Regions from separate parts of the Peribacillus sp. NPDC101480 genome, predicted to be linked through region 1. Evidence: riboswitches for the same ligand, from Rfam matches in the RefSeq annotation. Region 1 holds a riboswitch; the other holds the start of a gene.
The links. Region 1 has a riboswitch for glycine ahead of ACQKMF_RS20400 (amino acid permease). Riboswitches for the same ligand answer to the same signal wherever they lie in the genome.
Positions count from the first base shown of each region.

Region 2: another riboswitch for glycine. It lies ahead of gcvT (glycine cleavage system aminomethyltransferase GcvT); the one in region 1 lies ahead of ACQKMF_RS20400 (amino acid permease).

Region 1 is NZ_JBNNSB010000006.1:243,560-253,102, reverse strand. It holds gene ACQKMF_RS20425 (LLM class flavin-dependent oxidoreductase) at 1-959, opposite strand, end outside; gene ACQKMF_RS20420 (LysR family transcriptional regulator) at 1,093-2,004, opposite strand; gene ACQKMF_RS20415 (hypothetical protein) at 2,467-2,679, shown strand; gene ACQKMF_RS20410 (FAD-binding oxidoreductase) at 2,761-4,110, opposite strand; gene ACQKMF_RS20405 (amino acid permease) at 4,411-5,799, opposite strand; glycine riboswitch at 6,302-6,380, shown strand; gene ACQKMF_RS20400 (amino acid permease) at 6,587-7,930, shown strand; gene ACQKMF_RS20395 (DUF3311 domain-containing protein) at 8,202-8,402, shown strand; gene ACQKMF_RS20390 (sodium:solute symporter family protein) at 8,399-9,543, shown strand, end outside.
Region 2 is NZ_JBNNSB010000001.1:1,008,579-1,018,121, reverse strand. It holds gene gcvPB (aminomethyl-transferring glycine dehydrogenase subunit GcvPB) at 1-172, opposite strand, end outside; gene gcvPA (aminomethyl-transferring glycine dehydrogenase subunit GcvPA) at 165-1,511, opposite strand; gene gcvT (glycine cleavage system aminomethyltransferase GcvT) at 1,529-2,635, opposite strand; glycine riboswitch at 2,774-2,857, opposite strand; glycine riboswitch at 2,861-2,948, opposite strand; gene ACQKMF_RS05070 (DEAD/DEAH box helicase) at 3,325-5,013, shown strand; gene ACQKMF_RS05065 (YqhG family protein) at 4,991-5,788, shown strand; gene ACQKMF_RS05060 (YqzE family protein) at 5,835-6,020, opposite strand; gene comGG (competence type IV pilus minor pilin ComGG) at 6,128-6,514, opposite strand; gene comGF (competence type IV pilus minor pilin ComGF) at 6,507-6,989, opposite strand; gene ACQKMF_RS05045 (hypothetical protein) at 6,937-7,275, opposite strand; gene comGD (competence type IV pilus minor pilin ComGD) at 7,262-7,705, opposite strand; gene comGC (competence type IV pilus major pilin ComGC) at 7,713-8,024, opposite strand; gene comGB (competence type IV pilus assembly protein ComGB) at 8,101-9,135, opposite strand; gene comGA (competence type IV pilus ATPase ComGA) at 9,119-9,543, opposite strand, start outside.

The DNA.
Region 1 (9,543 bases):
AAAGATCTTAACCTTTCTGCTTCCTTTAAAATCGGCGAATGTAGGATGAACTCATCTACCCCATATTTTTCATGTAAATTTGTTAATACCTCTTTTACATATGAGGGAGTTCCGGCAATAATATTGGAATCCTGTTCTTCAATTTCGTAAGACTCCCCAGATTGTTTCCCAAATAACTCTGCTTGCACCAGTGTTTGGACCGTAACAGAACGACCGCTTTTAAGATGTACTTTCACAATCTTCTGATCACCTGTTAACTGTTCTGCTTCTTGTTGTGAAGGAGCAGCAATCACTGAAACCGATACCTTAAAGCTCCCAGTTGGAAAGTTACTTTGGTAAATGCGTGAAGCATCTTCGAGTACAGTCTCATTACTATTGATAAATCGGGCAAATACATAAGCTATACCAATATCGGCTGCTAGCCTGGCACTGTCAGCACTTGCACCAAGCAGAAACATCTTTGGCTTTTTTGAAGGGAGTGGTGTCGCTTGAATGCCTGCAAGCGGGTGAGTTTCATTAACTGAATTTTCGATTATTTCTTGCAAGAAAGATAGCCGCTCTTCGAAATCTTTTCCATCATTCACAGTTCCAAACTGTAGTGCCTTCGTTGATAAGGGGAGACCACCTGGTGCCTTTCCGATGCCAAGGTCTACCCTGCCTGGCGAAAGATTTGATAACACGTGAAAGTTTTCCGCCACTTTATATGGACTATAATGCTGAAGCATAACACCTCCGGACCCTACCCGAATCGATTTTGTTTGGGCTAATAAATAAGAAATCAATACTTCCGGGGAGGACCCCGCTAACTGTTCGGCATGATGATGTTCCGATACCCAGAAACGAGTATAACCCCACTCTTCTGCATGTCTAGCCAGATTAATGGTTTGCTGTAGTGCATCAAATGCTGAAGCTCCTGGAAATATCGGGCTCTGGTCTAAAATGCCAAGCTTATAACTCATATTCTCTCCTCCGTTTTAATTCAAAGTTTACTTATGCGAATAATTATATTTTGACATATCCTATCACCTAAAACATGCTAATGGCAATAGTTTTACTAATAGAAAAAAATATTGTATTGATAGAAAATATCTATCAATTCGATTGTATCTGTAATTGCTGATGGTTTTTCTCAAATTTCCGAATTGATAAAAGAATGTCTTTCCATAGTAAGGGTGATTCCAACCCGTGATTTAAATGCGTTAGATAGATATGCTGCTTTATCTTGATTAAATGTGACACATCCACTTCAACCAGAGTGCCCTGTTCCAACTCTTTTTTAATACATAAGTACGGTAAAAATCCGATACAGCTTCTGCTAAGAATTAGCGACTTCGCCACTTCCAGGTGATCAACCTGAAACTCAATGCGCGGCTCTACATTAGATACTTCAAAAATTTTATGAACGTGGTTCCAGTCAAATGCACCACACTCAAAAAATACCAACGGCTCCATTGCTAATTCCTGTACTGTTAGCTCAGTTTGAAGTTGAAATGGATGTCCTGGATACACGACTAAACGAATCGAATTATCAAGGGTCTTGTAATTTTGCAAACCACTATGTGTAACATCCTTCATAAATGCTATATCAACCTGTTTCTGAAGCAATTTTTCCACTAATACATCATTTGTTGCTGAAATAAATTTAAAGCGTAAATTGGGGTTTTCCTTTTTCCATAGAGGAAGAGCATATGGAATAAAGTATTGCGATGTAATGATATTAGCCCCTATCGTTATTTCCTCCAGTTCGCTTCCTGTTTTTAACTGCTTTTTCCCCTGGTGAAAGGTCCGAATAATTTGATCCGCAAATGGAATGAAGGCTTTCCCTTTTTCGGTTAAAATTATCCCTCTCCCTTGCCTCTCAAATAGTACTGAATCGAGTTCACTCTCAAGCGTCTTAATTCTTGCCGAAACCGTCGGTTGTGATAAAAACATTGCCTCTGCGGCTTTATGAAAACTATTAAGGTGAACAACATACATAAATGCCTCAATATGATCAATATTCATCTTGCCAACTCCTTTTACCAAAATGAACGCAAAAAGCTCCTGTTCGCTTATCGCGTTCAGGAGCTTTTGGTTGTCCAATCAGCTCATATCTTATAATAATTCTTTCTCCGATTTTAATCTTATAAAACCAATAAGTAAAGTGTAATTTAATTAACTAACAACCAACAAGTCACGATATCTTTATTGCGATCTCATACAACATGATATTAGGAACGTATATTAAATAAAACTAATAAATTCATTCTCTTTCTGCCCGTTTTCAATCCTAAGGGTGTACCTTTTTCATGAATTTGTATTGTCCATAAATTTGGCATCGTTTATTTAAATGGCTTTTTTGCTTGTTTCAAAATTTCCCCAAGCTGCCCATCCTGTCTGCGTCATATATTTTTTCTCCTTATAAAAAAGAAAAGAAAGGTCATCCTAATGGAGTAATTCCAATAATGACATAAGGAGAGAAGCTACATGCCTCAACAACAAATTGATATCAATCAATTAAACCAAGCAAAGGCAAACGTTACCCTAACACAAACCTTACTTTCACAAGCAATTGAAAAATCTTCCTCTGATCCAACTTTGGCACAAGAAGCCATTAAACAAGCAGCTCAAGAAATCGCACAAGCCCAGTCTTCCGTAAATCAGGTTTACAGTGCAGTTCAAGCTCAGCAAGCAGAATGATAAAATGAAAATAAAAGAGGCCTATCCCAATTGAGGAATAGGCCTTTTAATAACGAATGTTTTTGGTTCATCCAAGCTTTTTCAGACCCACTTCTTAAAAGGCGGTATACTTTGAGGGAATTTAAACGTATTGCATGGATCATATCTCGTTTTAACTTCCCGAAGCCGCTTGAAATTTTCTCCATAGTACGCAGTTGGCCAATCTTCGATGAGGATATCCGGCCAATTCACGTAGTCACCTGTAGTATATGGTGACAATGCGCATTTAAGTTCTTTGATCCACTGGATGTTTTGCCGCTCTTCTTCTGGATTCGTCCATGTAGCCAGATACTCCTGGGCGATGATGGCATCCCGATAATAAAAAGCCGTTTCATTTGGGGACACACGGCCAACTGCCCCTCCTAGGGATTGGTGCCAAATGGCTGCATTTTCATTTGGAGCGTTTTCCAGAAAATGCTTCATCGTCAAGATTGCTTGCCGTTGAAAAGGTTTTTCAATGAAGGACCCCGACCGCTTGCGATGGGCCGGTCGATTTCCACTTGGATCATTAAAGAATTGCACAGCATCAATGTACGGGACTTCCTTTATCATGGTATTTGTTGGAAAACCCGCTCTCGTCAAAGGCTTTAGAAGCTGCTGCAACCTATATGATGGCCCAACAAATTCACCTTGAGCGATAATTTGGTTTACTTCCTTTGACTTGAATTCGATTTCTGAAGTTAAACACTCTTCAACTTGAGGGGCCCAATCCTGCCAGGCTTCAAACACCGCTTCAAAATCTTCCCATCCCCATGTGACGGAGAAAATCGATACCCTTGATACGGGGTGTACCCGAAAGGTAAGAGAAGTGACTATGCCAAAGTTTCCCCCTCCACCCCCGCAGCATGCCCAAAATAAATCACTATTAATTTTCCTATTTGCTTTAATAAGTTTGGCGCCCCTCTTTCCGCACGCCCTTACCATTTCTATTTCAAGCAAATTGTCACAAGTAAGTCCAAAGCGTCTCGATAACATGCCTATTCCACCGCCGAGCGTAAGGCCTACAAGACCAACACCGCTTTCGGTTCCAGCCGGAAGCGTCGTGCCATACTTCCATAGCGTATTATATACTTGACCTAAATCAGCTCCGGCTTCGATTTTTGCAATCATTTTTTCACGGTTGACCTTGATATTGTACATTTCACTTATATCAATGATTAGACCGCCATTCACTAATGAAAAATTTTCATAACTATGCCTGCCGCTCCTAACCCGGAAAGGTGTATGATTTTCCCGGGCCCACTTCAATGAATTCAATACATCATTGGAATTCTGACAAAACACAATGACCTTTGGAAATTTAGAAAAACTTAAGTTATTATTTATCCTGGCCTGCTCATACTCAGCATCATTAGGTGTAACGACCCGCCCGGTAAGCTTTGTTCTTTCCAAAATATACCCCCTCCCTCGGGTAAAGATGATGTTACATCCTATGAAAAAGTCTGTCAGGAAGACACATTCCATAAGCGTCCCACTGCTGGCATCCCTTGTTACGGGGACTAATTAGCTTTACTCGTGAGATTCGCTGATTTACTCGTGAGTTTCGCCATTTTACTCGTGAATTCCACCACTTTACTCGTAAGTTTTGCCGTTTTACTCGTGAATTTCGCCATTTTACTCCTGAATTCCAACAATCACCAAAGACAAAAAAGCCCTTCTCGAATTAAGAGAAGGGCTTTCCGATAGAGTTTCTTATCCAGAAATTTCATCATCGGATTTAACATCCAATGGTGTTCGTTTATCCATTTTCAGCATGTAATAACTTGCTACGACCAAGGCTAGGAAAACGATCCCGACAACCAAGGAAATCCGGGTACTAGGATTGATCCACATACCGACCAACACCATCAGTAAGAAGGCAATTGTCGCATAGTTACTGTAAGGGGCCAAAGGCATCTTGAACGGATGTTTCTCCATTTCAGCGGCATTTACCTTTCTGAATTTAAGCTCACTGATAAGTAAGACAAACCATGGAATCATCCCGGGTAATACACTCGCACTGTACACATAAAGGAATAATTGCGGCGGTGCAAGGTAATTCAGGATAACCCCGATGCCCAATCCTAATAGTACAGCGATCGTACAATATGCCGGCACTCCATTTTTAGATACTTTAGCAAAGACTTTTGGAGCTTGGCCATTCAATGCAAGTGTGTAAAGCATACGCCCTGCACTGAAAATCCCACTGTTGCATCCAGACATTGCCGCTGTGATTACGACAAAGTTGATGATTCCTGCTGCTGCTGTGATACCTATTTTAGCAAAGGTTGAAACGAATGGGCTTCCTAAGTCATCCAGTTGATCCCAAGGGAAGACTGTCACGATGACAAATATGGCACCAATATAGAAAATTAATATACGCCATATGATTGATTGGATAGCTTTTGTTACGGTCTTCCTTGGATCTTTCGCTTCTCCGGCTGTGATGCCGATAAGCTCAACGCCTTGATAGGATGCCACGACAAGGGAAAGCGCAAAGAAGAATCCTGTCCAGCCTCCCGTAAAGAAGCCGCCATTTTCCCATAGATTCGATAATCCAATCGCATCCCCGCCATTCCCTATTCCAAAGAAGATAAGGCCTAGGCCGGCAACGATCATCAATATGATCGTTATGATTTTTATAAGTGCAAACCAGAATTCAAATTCCCCGAAGGATTTAACTGAAATGAGGTTGGCCGCCCCCAAGATGATCATGGCGACCACACCTGGTATCCAAGCCGGTAAATCCGGGAACCAATATTGCATATACAACCCAACCGCGATGATTTCGGACATTCCGACGATTACCCATTGAAACCAATTGCTCCAAGCAGTCATATAACCTGCCAAAGGATGTATATAGCTGCTCGCAAAGGTTGCAAAAGAACCTGTAGTCGGTTCTAAATAGAGCATCTCACCCATGGAACGCATGATGAAAAATATAAAAATACCTGCGATGGCATAAGCAAGCATTACAGAGGGCCCGGTCCATTTGATCGTGCTCGCCGATCCCATGAATAACCCGACACCGATGGTTCCGCCCAAAGCTATCATTTGAATGTGACGTGCTTCCAGCCCTCTCTTTAATTCCTTGTTCGACATGTTTAACTCCCCCAGATGCAATATCGGTAATGCTTTTCCATCCTTAACACGAACGACTCTCTATTAATTATTGCGGTTAGAAATGCTTTATCGAAAAAAATATCAATAACACTTCAATTATGTTTTCTTATCTTATAATAGTAAATATTCTGTAAAAATACAATTGTATTTTTGAAATAAACAGTTACCAAATATATCTTGGCAATTTCCCTTATCTAAAAATATCATTTCAAAAAAATGATGTTCAATATTTCATAATAGTGATCATCCAAAAAACAAATTTTTCAAGTACCTTAATAAAAATTAAGACCACTATAAAACTACAGCTATTGCCGTTTTCACTTCAAAAAAAACTTGTTGACCTTCCGAAAAATAGATGATAGAATTCCAATATTATTTTATAAGCATAATGAATGATTCAGCAGTGGTAGATTATCACTGACAACATTTATTCACAACCGCATACAAGCAAGCGATGAATGCTATGGATGACACTATAGCAGGAGCAGCTTCTGGAGAGACTGTACAAGTTGCAGCGCCGAAGGATTCACAATCTCAGGCAAAAGGACAGAAGAGTAACGAATGATAAAATTGTTATTCTGAACCCTTTAAGAGATTGGTATTATCCAATCTCTTTTTTTATTGTCCATTTTGTGGTTGGACTAAAAACAACAGCTTTAAAACCAATGGGAAAGGCAAGCTGGACGAAAAAATCAGTCCCTCTCTCCAAGACCATTCAGATAAATTCATTCACTACCAAGACTATAAAAAGACGGGGGAGTAAGAATTGGCAAAACAAGAATTAAAAAGAGATTTAAAAAATAGACATGTACAACTGATCGCAATAGGAGGAACCATTGGCACCGGATTATTTTTAGGTTCCGGAAAAGCCATACAATTAGCAGGACCTTCCATTTTATTTTCCTATCTGATAATAGGGATTGCCTTGTTTTTTGTGATGAGGGCACTAGGGGAATTGCTCTTATCCAATGCAGGGTATACATCATTCACTGAATTTGCAACCGAATATGTCGGTCCATGGGCCGGCTTCGTGACAGGGTGGACATATTGGTTCTGTTGGATCATGACCGCAATGGCCGATATCATAGCTGTCGGCGTCTATATGCAATATTGGTTCGATATCCCTCAATGGATTCCGGCTCTAATATGCCTAGTCATTCTGTTAGGATTGAACCTTTTGACCGTTAAGTTATTTGGTGAATTGGAATTCTGGTTTGCCATCATTAAAGTAATCACGATCATCGCCTTGATCGTCGTGGGGATCATCCTTTTGATCATCGGCTTCAATACCAATAGCGGAACGGTTTCCCTAACGAACCTATGGAATCATGGGGGCATGTTCCCTAATGGCATTTCTGGATTCCTATTATCTTTACAGCTGGTCGTCTTCTCATTTGTCGGTGTCGAATTGGTCGGGGTTTCCGCAGCAGAAACGGCAAACCCGAGAAAGAACATTCCATCTGCCATCAATAAAATCCCTGTCCGGATTTTACTTTTCTATGTTGGTGCACTATTCGTCATTCTCTGCGTCAACCCATGGACACAACTGGATGCCACGAGCAGCCCATTTGTAGAGGTCTTTGCGTTAATCGGCATTCCTGTCGCTGCAGGGATCATCAACTTCGTCGTTTTGACATCCGCTGCTTCTGCATGCAACAGCGGTTTATTTTCAACGAGCCGAATACTTTATACGTTAAGCAGGAATGGCGAAGCCCCTGCTAAACTGGAAAAATTAAATAAACAGGCTGTTCCGAGCAATGCCTTATTAACATCCACAATCGTTGTATCAATAGGGGCTTTATTAAGCAAACTGATACCTGAACAGGCATTTACCGTCGTGACGACCATCAGTGCCATCTGTTTCATATGGGTATGGAGCATTATCTTGATTTCCCATATCAAATATTCGAAAACAAGGCCTGACCTAAGAGCGAAATCGACTTTCAAGGCTCCTTTTACACCCTTTGTCAATTACGCCATATTAGGATTATTCCTGTTCATCCTTATTGTTATGCTATTCGCTGAAGCTACACGACTATCACTGCTCTTGACCCCAATCTGGTTCATACTTTTGGTAATACTATATAATTCTCGGAAAAAATATAGCTAAAGGAAATAAAGCCTTGAACTCACTATGAATTCAAGGCTTTATCTGTTTTATGAACATATCATTGTTCGGCTGTCTGCGCACAGTTGCTCAAATATATCAGGCAACTGCATTAAATTTTATATCAAAATAGTGTAAGCTAATATATATTATCGGAACTTTTCCGTCATGTATGAATTTTTCATCCCGGTTTGGTTCACCCATCCATCAGTGGCATTGAAGAATAAACCCCATTGGTGGGCGTTTCACTTTATTAAAACGGAGGGGTTTGTTTATGAAGATTATATATATTCTTACTCTAGTTCCTTTTATAGGCATACTAGGATTTCTGCCTTTTGTTAATAAAATAGAACCATATGTATTAGGGATGCCTTTCAATATGTTCTGGATGGCTATGTGGGTGGTCCTTACCTCTGCCATACTGGGCATCATGTATAAGCTGGATCCCAGGAATCGGGAAGGTGACCAGGAATGAATATTGCTCTCTTAATCATTTTAGCATTTTTACTTCTATCGATATTTTTAGGCATACGCTCTTCAAAAGGAAAAGATATGGACTTGGAACAATGGACGGTTGGCGGACGCGGTTTTGGTGCGATATTCGTCTTTCTGCTGATGGCTGGGGAAATCTATACGACCTTCTCCTTTCTTGGCGGCAGCGGCTGGGCTTATGGCAAGGGCGCACCCGCTCTATACGTTCTAATTTACATTACTTTATCTTACGTATTATCCTATTGGCTCCTACCGGAAATATGGAGATATGCCAAGGAAAATAAACTGATGTCTCAATCCGATTTCTTTGTAAGCAAATATAAGAGTCCCGGTTTAGGAATTTTGGCTGCGCTTGTCGGTGTGGTGTCGATGATTCCAGTGATCGTCGTGCAGCTGAAAGGATTGGGGATCATTGTCTCAGAAGCATCTTATGGTGCCATCTCTATGTCTGAGGCAGTTTGGATGGGGGCGATCAGCCTTACCATTTATGTGATGATCTCCGGTATACACGGTTCAGTTTGGACAGCGGTCATTAAAGATATAATGATGGTCGCCATAATAGGATTTTTGGGGATTTATCTGCCGATTCATTACTTTGGCGGATTTCAGCCGATGTTTGAAGCGATTGATGCGGCCAAGCCTGGTTTTCTTAAGTTCCCAGATCAGGGACTTAGCGTATCATGGTTCATCTCCACGGTAATATTACTCGTATTCGGTTTCTATATGTGGCCACAAGTTTTCAGCGCTGTTTATTCAGCACGCAGCGGCAAGGTATTTCGAAAAAATGCAATCATCAGCCCTTTATATACACTCATGCTGTTATTCGTCTTTTTTGTTGGGTTTACAGCAATATTGAAAGTGCCCGGACTCGTTGGGGCAGATGCAGACCTGTCATTGCTGCGCCTTTCGATCGAGACCTTTGATCCATGGTTTATAGGCATAATCGGCGGAGCTGGATTATTGACTGCATTGGTGCCGGGATCCATGCTTTTGATGAGCGTCGCTACACTGCTCGCGAAAAACGTCTATAAGGAATTTGCACCTGCAGTATCCGATCGCCATGTTGTACGATTGGCAAAGTTCCTTGTTCCAGTCATCGCCCTTATAGCCGTCTACTTCACCTT
Region 2 (9,543 bases), on a different contig from region 1:
GCATGATATCCAGTTCGGACACCTCAGGCAGTTCTGCCTCTTCTTCACGGATGTAGTCGGCAGGAAGAATTTCTTCGAGCGGAATAGTTGCAACATCCATTTCTGGCAGACTGTACCCGATTCGACCGGAAGTACTGATTTCAAAAATGAGTGATTGATCTTGATTATTCATGTTGATCCCCCAATTCCTGCGCAAGTGCATCAATTTCTTCTTTTGTTCTAAGTTCAGTTACCGCAACCAGCATATGGTCTTTCAGCTCAGGATAAACCGTCCCTAAATCAAAGCCGCCGATCATCCCTTTTTCAAAAAGGCTTTTATTGATTTCTGAAAACGAAGCAGGCAGTTTAATGATAAATTCATTGAACGAAGGACCGTCGAATATCAGTTCCACCCCTACTGCCATAATTGCTTTTTTCGCATAATGCGCTTTTTGAATATTTTGCACGGCCATTTCCTTGACACCCTTTTTCCCAAGGGCGGTCATTGCAACAGAAGCTGCCAACGCATTCAAAGCTTGATTGGAACAAATGTTGGATGTGGCTTTGTCACGGCGAATGTGCTGTTCACGAGCTTGTAGCGTTAGTACAAATCCCCTTTTACCATTTTCATCCACGGTTTGACCGACGAGTCGGCCCGGAACTTTCCGAACAAGTTTATTAGTAACCGCAAAATATCCACAATGAGGTCCACCGAATGCCGCTGGAATGCCGAATGGCTGGGCATCCCCCGTTACGATATCTGCACCGAGTGCACCAGGGGATGTCAAAGCTCCCAATGCAAGCGGATTACTGGAAACGATAAACATGGATTTGACGCCATGAATGATTTCTTCCATTTCCTTCAATGGCTCGATCCGGCCAAAAAAGTTCGGATATTGCACGATCACTCCTGCAATGTCCTCATTCGCCAATTCCTTTAAAGCAGCTAAGTCCGTCACACCGTCTTTATAAGGAATTTCGATCACTTCCACGCGTTGCCCTTTCGCATATGTCTTCACGACTTCTCTTGATTCAGGATGAACGGTTCCTGAAATGAGAATCTTCTTGCGCCGTGTCTGTCCTGAAGCAAGCATGGCTGCTTCAGCCAGCGCTGTCCCGCCGTCATACATGGAGGAGTTAGCCACATCCATGCCCGTCAATTCACATATCATCGTTTGATATTCAAAGATTGCTTGAAGCTCTCCCTGTGAAATTTCAGGCTGATAGGGTGTATAAGCCGTGTAAAATTCAGAACGGGATAGAACATGATCGACGATGACCGGTGCATAATGGTCATAGACACCCGCACCAAGGAAGGAAGCATAGTTTTTAAGATCCGCATTCTTGGCAGCAAGCCTTGATAATTCTTTCATTAATGCTGGTTCCGATTTAGCAGGCTTGATATCGTATTCTCCTTGAAAACGAACGCTCTCAGGGATATCATTGAAAAGTTCTTCAGCAGTGGATACCCCTATCGCTTTCAGCATTTCTTGTTTATCTTGCTCTGTCATGGGTAAATAACGATGTTTCATCTAATGACCATTCCCCTCTATTTACGTGGTTTTTTATAAAAAGGTGTTTGTATTATAACGGCTTTCAAACGTTTGGAACGGATCTCCACTTCGACTTCCGCATCCAGCACTGAAAATTCCTTATCGATAAGTACCAAACCCACGTTTTTCTTCAACGTTGGTGATTGGGTACCGGTCGTGACCTCGCCAATGACTTTATCACCGCTGTAGACCTTATACCCATGACGTGGAATGCCACGGTCTATCATTTCAATTCCCACAAGCTTGCGAGGAGCTCCTTTCTCCTTTTGCTCAGCAAGAACGGCTTTCCCGAAAAAATCAACTTCCTTATCGACTTTTACTGCAAAACCAATCCCGGCTTCTATCGGGGTGATGTCTGCTGAAAGCTCCTGCCCATACAACGGCAGTTTCGCTTCAAAACGCAGGGTATCACGAGCACCTAAACCAATCGGCTGAACTCCCTCTTCGTTTCCGGCATCCATAATCGCCTTCCAAAGGGCTGGACCATTTTCACTGTCACTATATATCTCAAAGCCATCCTCACCAGTGTATCCAGTACGGGATACCATCGTGGAGATACCGTTAATCATGACATTTTCCTTGAACTTGAAAAATCCAATTTCACTTAAAGCAGTATTTCCCGATAGTTTTTGTAAAATCTTCTCTGCAGATGGCCCTTGAAGTGCCAGCTGTGTATAGTCACTAGATACATTCTTGATTTGGACATCTTCCGATAAATGAGCTTGCAGCCAATTGAAATCTTTTTCTGTGTTCGCTGCATTGACCACGAGCAGATAGTCATCCTCAGACCTTTTATACACGATTAGATCATCAACCGTGCCTCCGTTTTCATAACACATGGCGGAATATTGGGCACCGCCCTGTTTCAGCTTTGATATATCATTAGTCAGCATCTTTTGTAAAAAGGAAAGGCTCCCAGGACCCTTAACATCGACTTCACCCATATGGGAAACATCGAATAACCCCGCTTTTGTACGTACGGCTTCATGTTCGTCCTTTATACCCGAAAATTGGACAGGAAGTTCCCAGCCGCCAAAATCAATCGTTTTACCTCCGTATTCACGATAAACCTCAAATAGTGGTGTTCTTTTTAAATCGGTCAAAAAATGACCCCCTTCAGATTTTTTTAAATTAATTGGCTTCATTATCAAAAGCTTCTTGTCATTACGCATCAGATATATCCTGATTCATGATGTGAAAAAAGCACAAAAAAGGACAGAGAAAGCCCGTTTGAGCTTTTTCTCTGTCCTGAAACCTGAAAGTTTACCTATGTAATAGGTTTTCCCCTTTGGTGGCCGTCCCAAAACGGGCGGCGCTCTCCAGAGTTGCGTCCAATAAGAGTTCTTTTGCCTGAGAGATTCACTGCTAAGTTTGCTCCTTCGGCGCTACATCCGTAGTCTCTCCCCTTATCTTCACCCGCATATAAATGGTCTACCAATGAAAGGAAGCGAATAAGCCACCAAACATCGGTAAAACCTCTGAGCATCGTGGAATGCATTCTCTGCCAATTCTCCTGAAACCTCAGAAACCGTTTGATTGGTCTCCTTCAGTAATCTTGGATAAATTAGAAGTCTATAGCCCATACTAAGAAAACGCGAACTGCAAAATCGATGTACAAAGATTCTTTGTAGCGTTGGGAAATTGGAATTTTCTAAATATACTTATATCCTACCCTAAGAAACTTATCTCTGCAATATCTTTTGAAGAGAAATATTTTTCTTACTTCACATATGAAATGTTCGGGTTTTGACCTTTTATTAAGGAAAATATGATTTAAGAGGGAGTTATTTCTATGAAAATCAATATATCCTTTAATTCTGAATGGAATGACGAGTTTCTGCAAAAGATGGAAAATGACGGTCCATGGGGAAACTGGGAGCTTTATAAGCTCGCGGTTCAAATGGAGGAAAATCTTATCATCCCTGATTTTGAAGGTTTACAGGCGCCCAAGCACCTTCCGCAGTTAACCCCGCTTCCCCATCAATTGGAAGCAGCCAAGCAAGTGGTGGAAAAGATGAATGGAAAAGCCATTTTAGCTGATGAGGTAGGGCTCGGAAAAACAATTGAAGCTGGATTGATCCTAAAAGAGTATATGATTAGGGGCCTTGTAAAAAAAGTTTTGATCCTTGTTCCGGCTTCCCTTGTCACACAATGGGCTTTTGAATTGAACACCAAGTTTCATATACCGGCAGTCGTTCAGAGAAAAAGCTATGTTTGGGACTCCTGTGATGTGGTCATTTCATCCATTGATACAGCGAAACGAGCTCCACATCGAGATATCATTTTCAAGCAGGAATACGACTTCATCATTATTGATGAAGCTCATAAACTTAAAAATAATAAGACGAAGAACTATGAATTCGTCCAAAATCTGAAAAAGAAATTTTGTTTACTCCTGACAGCCACTCCGATTCAAAATAAAGTCGAGGAAATTTTCCACCTCGTTTCGTTATTGAAACCAGGCCACTTGGGAAATGCCTCACTTTTTTCAGAAAAGTATAAAGGGAAAGGCCGGAACATTATTGAAGATGAACACCTAAAGGAACTTGTCAACACTGTCATGATTCGAAACCGGCGGGCCGATACTGGCATTGAATGGACAAAACGGCATGTGGAGACCATCACCATTGAATTTTCTCCAACGGAACAAGCATTGTACGATGCTGTTTCCAAATTCAAACCTATTTCGGATGGTTCTAAAGGAAGCGCCTTTTCGGCTCTCACTCTCCAAAGGGAAGCATGCAGCAGCAGAGAGGCGGTCTTTTATACATTAAAGAATATGAAAAATAAATATGATCAGCCTTCCCCTGACTTTTTGGCAAAGCTTGATGATTTATTTTCTAAAGTGAATGAAACGGTTCAGAACTCAAAGGCTGAAAAAGCTTTGGAACTGATCAAGAAAATTGATGATAAAGTCATTATCTTTACCGAATACCGGGCGACTCAGCTATATCTACAATGGTACCTACAGCAGAATGGAATTTCTTCAGTTCCTTTCCGAGGCGGTTTTAAGCGCGGAAAGAAAGACTGGATGCGAGAATTATTCCAAAAAAATATACAGGTATTGATTGCAACAGAAGCTGGCGGGGAAGGGATAAACCTTCAGTTTTGCCATCACTTGATTAATTTTGACCTGCCATGGAACCCGATGAGGCTCGAACAGAGAATCGGACGGATACACCGCCTTGGTCAGGAAGAAGATGTGATGATTTATAACTTTGCCACGAAAAATACAGTGGAAGAACATATTCTAAAGTTACTATATGAAAAAATAAATTTATTCGAGAAAGTAATCGGCGAATTGGATGATATTCTAACCAAACTGGATATTAACAACATTGAAGAATATTTGATTGATGTAGTCGGTGAATCCAAAACAGAGGGCGAAATGAAAATCAAGATGGATAATTTTTCGTCGTTAATCCAATTCGCCCAATCAATGAAGGAAGGTGAGGTTCATGCAGCAACGGGAAATTCATGATTTTTTAATAACTTACTTTAAAGCCAATGATTGTGAAATACTGGATAATGCACCAACCCACCTTACAGTCCAATTGACGATTGATATGGATAAAGAATTAATGAACAGACCCTTTTATTGGCATTATCTAGAAAAAACAGGCGGCGTTCCAAACCCAGCACAGATGACTTTCATTACCGATCCAGAACTAGCTCCATCCGATTTAAAGGGAGAAATGATTCATTTTGGCTCCCCTCGCCTTCACCAGATTATTCAATCTACCAAAAAGCTGGCAGGATATACTAGACTTTTTGAGGATACCCCTCCATCAAAAGGGGGAAATAATCCTTTGTTTCCTTGGCTGACCCTGAATGTGAAAATATCCTATCAATGCGATCGTAAAAAGGATACCTTCATGTCGATCGGTTTGAATTTAATCTCAGGTGAGATCATGGAAAGGTTTCACCATCGGGTTTTACCGATAAAGGTCACCCCCAAAATACCGGATTACTCCTTTACGCTTTCACCGCTCATCATGCCCAAGAGCGGATTGGCAAGACTGGATACATACATCAGGACCAGTTTCGAGGATGATGACCATTCCTGGGCAGAGGAAGCAATGCTTCGCTGGCAGAATGACTTGAATTTATTGGAGCATTTTTACAAGGATATGGAGGAAAAAAGTGAGAGCTATTTTACTGAAAAAGATGCCTTAAAAGCTCAATATGAACCTAACATCCGAATATCCATCATCAACGGAGGGTTATTTTACCTTTCTGATAGGGCATTGGGATAAGTAAGAACAATAAAAAAACAGATGCCCTAAATTCAGGACATCTGTTTTATTTTTTGATATTTTTCCTTACGAACATCGACAAAGCAAAAGGGACAATGCCAAACCAATGGGACATACCATGATTTTTATCCTCTTTTCTGTGACGGCGCTTTTCTTTTCGTTCTTTTTTCGTCAGATTAAAATACTCGACAAGCTGCTGAGTCAGATATTTAATATAAGCGTTTGTAGACATATAAAATAATCACCCTATGCAAAGTATGTCCCGTTTACGCAGCTTTTATTCCTTTGCTTGTTCCCTGAACACGTGTACCTGACTTAAAAGAATGTTGATTTTGCGTATTAAACAGCCTGCTTTTCCAACCATTCTTTCACTTTCCCAGCTTCTTTATCGTATTGAATGATGACCCTTCCCTCGCGGTCATTTTTAGTCGTGGAAGAGAACTCGATATAGACATAAGGACCTTCTTCTTTCATTACGGAATACCGCACCACACCATTAGGGTATGAAATTTCCCCCTGGATGATTTTTGGGATCTCTTCGCCCCACTCTGCCGTCACATCCTTGATCGCTAAATGGACAAGATGGTCGGCCACAAGCGATTCTTCCACTTCTTTATAAAATTTTTTATCAATGATAAACTGATCGATCATTAGTATTGTGAACATGATGAAAACACTCGCTACAATCATGACCATCGGGAAAACGACTCCTTTTTGATTATTCATCGACTTTCGTGACATTCCTAAAGAAAGGATGAAATCTTCGACTGAAAGTAGTCCCTGCTTTATCCGTTATATTTATAACAATGACACTGCCATCCTTCTCAACCCGGAATTTCGAAATGTTCTGTAAGATGACCTCATGCCCCATACCATTCACTCGTCTTCGGACCTTATCTTCATATTGTTCAAACGATGATAATTGTTCATCTGAAAGCAGCAAATATAATTTATTTCCCATTACATCCTGAGCTTTGGAACTCCGGACCTCCTGCTTCATTTGCATGGTAAAGACCTCCCACTCTTTAGGATGCAATTTATCAACGGACCCCATCTGGGTGTGAATGATTGAAAAAAGCTGTAGAACAAAAAGGGACGTCGTCATTAATATCATTAAAGAAAAAAGCATTTCGATCATCGTAAAGCCATCATTTTTTCGCAGCATCACAAATGGATTCAAGATTACCCGATTCATCTTCATAACGTACACACCCTTCAATCATCCCCGGGAAATCCCCATTGTCCTTCCAAACCAATTCATAGGATCTTCTTTTGTAAATGATTTCCTGACCATTTGCTTGTATTTCCCCATCCATGAACGCCGTCAATCTTTCATATAATAAATGGTGGGCTTCTGTCCTTACGGCAATATCTTTCCGATGCGTCATTAACTCTTCAAGAATCGGTAAAATGGCAAGTACCAGGAAAATACAAATGGAAAATGCGGCCATCAGCTCAAGGTAAACGTAACCTTTACAATTTCTCAATCCTGAACCTCCCTTTACCGATATTGAGGACCAATTTGTACATTCCTTTTGACGTGTCAATCATAATCGTTCCGGCTTTTGAAGCATTTCCATACTGATTAAAATGGAAGCTAAACCCCAAAGTGCCACTTAAAAACTGAATATCCTTTGGTATGCTCCTCTCTAGAACGATTCCTTCCTTATAAGATGACACGGTATAAACCTTTTTGGCATTATTAATATGAAGGTAGATCAAGCTCTCATGACTGATGGCATACTGCTGTGCATAGAAGATATCTTCATGGAATTGAGAAAGAAATAGCCTATTTTCCATGCCTTTAGTGAAGCTAGGATATAGATTAGGACCGATGGAAATCAGTAGTACAAAAATAACGAGGACAATAAGGGTTTCAGATAATGTATACCCCCCATTGGACTGCCGTATATTCACTTCCCTCCTACTCAACGACCGTTATCTTTCCTTTACTATCCAAACTAATATCATCCCCATTAGGACAGGATGTCTGTTTGAGATAGCCTTGACTTTCCAATTCACCGATACTTCCGGGCAGTTTAGCATTATCAATCTCATAAGCCTGTACCTGTGCTTGGGCCATCTTCACGAATGCTTCACAACCTTTGGACTGAATCGTAGATTGGTTCTTTGTGATATTGGGGATTGTTATAATCAAAAGGATGGAAATTACCAGTAAAACAATAAGCATTTCAATTAGTGTAAACCCACGTTCATTCATCACGTTCTTCAACATATCCATCATGCTCCTGAACCACCTGAATACTAGATGGCTTCGAGCATTTTCACCTCCGGAATACAATAATAAAATCCTATATACTTTCGAGCAGTGAGAACATCGGCAGCAAAACCGCCAAATAAATGGACACGATCAACAGACCTATCAGTGAAAACATGAGAGGCTGAATGATTTTTAAGATTGCATTCATTCTCTCTTCAATTTTCTCCAGTATAAAACGACTGTAATGAAGTAGCTCCGCATCAAGTCTGCCATATTTTTGACCATTTGCAGCGACCACCGGCAAATTACCATCAAAATATGGAAGCTCCCGAAAAATCAATTCAAGTGATCTGCCCTCAATCAGATCATCCTTAATGATATTGCATAGTTTTTGGTAAAAGGGCTGCTGTTGGTTTATCGAGAATAATTTAATGCTATCGTTAATCGATAGCCCTCCGGAGAGTAAGCCACTTAATTGGCTTGCAAAAAAATAAGTTTCGTATAATTTGATGAAGTTCCCGAATATCGGAATTCTCATCAAAATCCTCCGCTGCCTTAATGGGCACAATCCGTTAAACCAAAATCGTTTGAGTACATACAAGAATAGGAGCAATCCGAGTAAAAAGAAGGGGAGTGCTGGAAGAAAGAATGTGGAAGCTGATATTAATCTCAAGAGTGTATGCTGATCGACATCCATCGTGAAATAGATTGTCTGGAATTTAGGAAGGAGAACACTCTGAAGAATATAAAAAACAATACCTACAAAAAAGACTAAGAACACGGGATACACCATTAACTTTTTTACTTTATCCATATCCTCGGTTCTTTTCTTCCAATATCGCCCTCCTTCCACCAACGCCCGTTCCAGGTCGCCGTATTGTTCTCCATAAAATATATAACTTACAAGCTGCGGATGAAAATTCAGATGGGTCAGCACCAAGTGCAGCGGGAAACCGTTCCTTAAATCGGCTTTAGCCTGAGTGAAGTCTTCCGCTTTCTTCTTTGATTCCTGAAATTCAAGAAAATGCAGAGCCTCCGCCAAGGGATAACCATGCTTCAATAATTCACCTAGCTTCGAAATAAAAACCGCCTGCTCTTTTACCCTCCATTTACTTTTTGGTTTCATGGTATACCAGCCGTTCATATTCCTCTGAATCCACATAGCCCATCGCAACCGCTTTTCCAATTTCATCCTTCAATTGGCGGTAGCTGACCGTTGCCATTCCTTTTTCATCTCCCATTATCCTGAGAACCTCAGCCAGGCTTTTTCCATAGAGCAATTCATATACACTGGCCCTTTTATTCCTGGCAGTCATCTTGCAAGCAAAAGTACAGTCCCCTTTACATGGAAGACATCGCAATTCAACCAGCCGCTGTGCTGTCACGCCAATCAAGCTCTGTTCAACCTCAAGCAAGCTGACACCAAATTCCAGTAACCTGGAGATGGCGCCCTTGGCATCCCTTGTATGCATGGTTGTAAGTATCAAATGACCGGTTAATGCGGCACGCACTGCAATTTTGGCAGTTTCTGCAT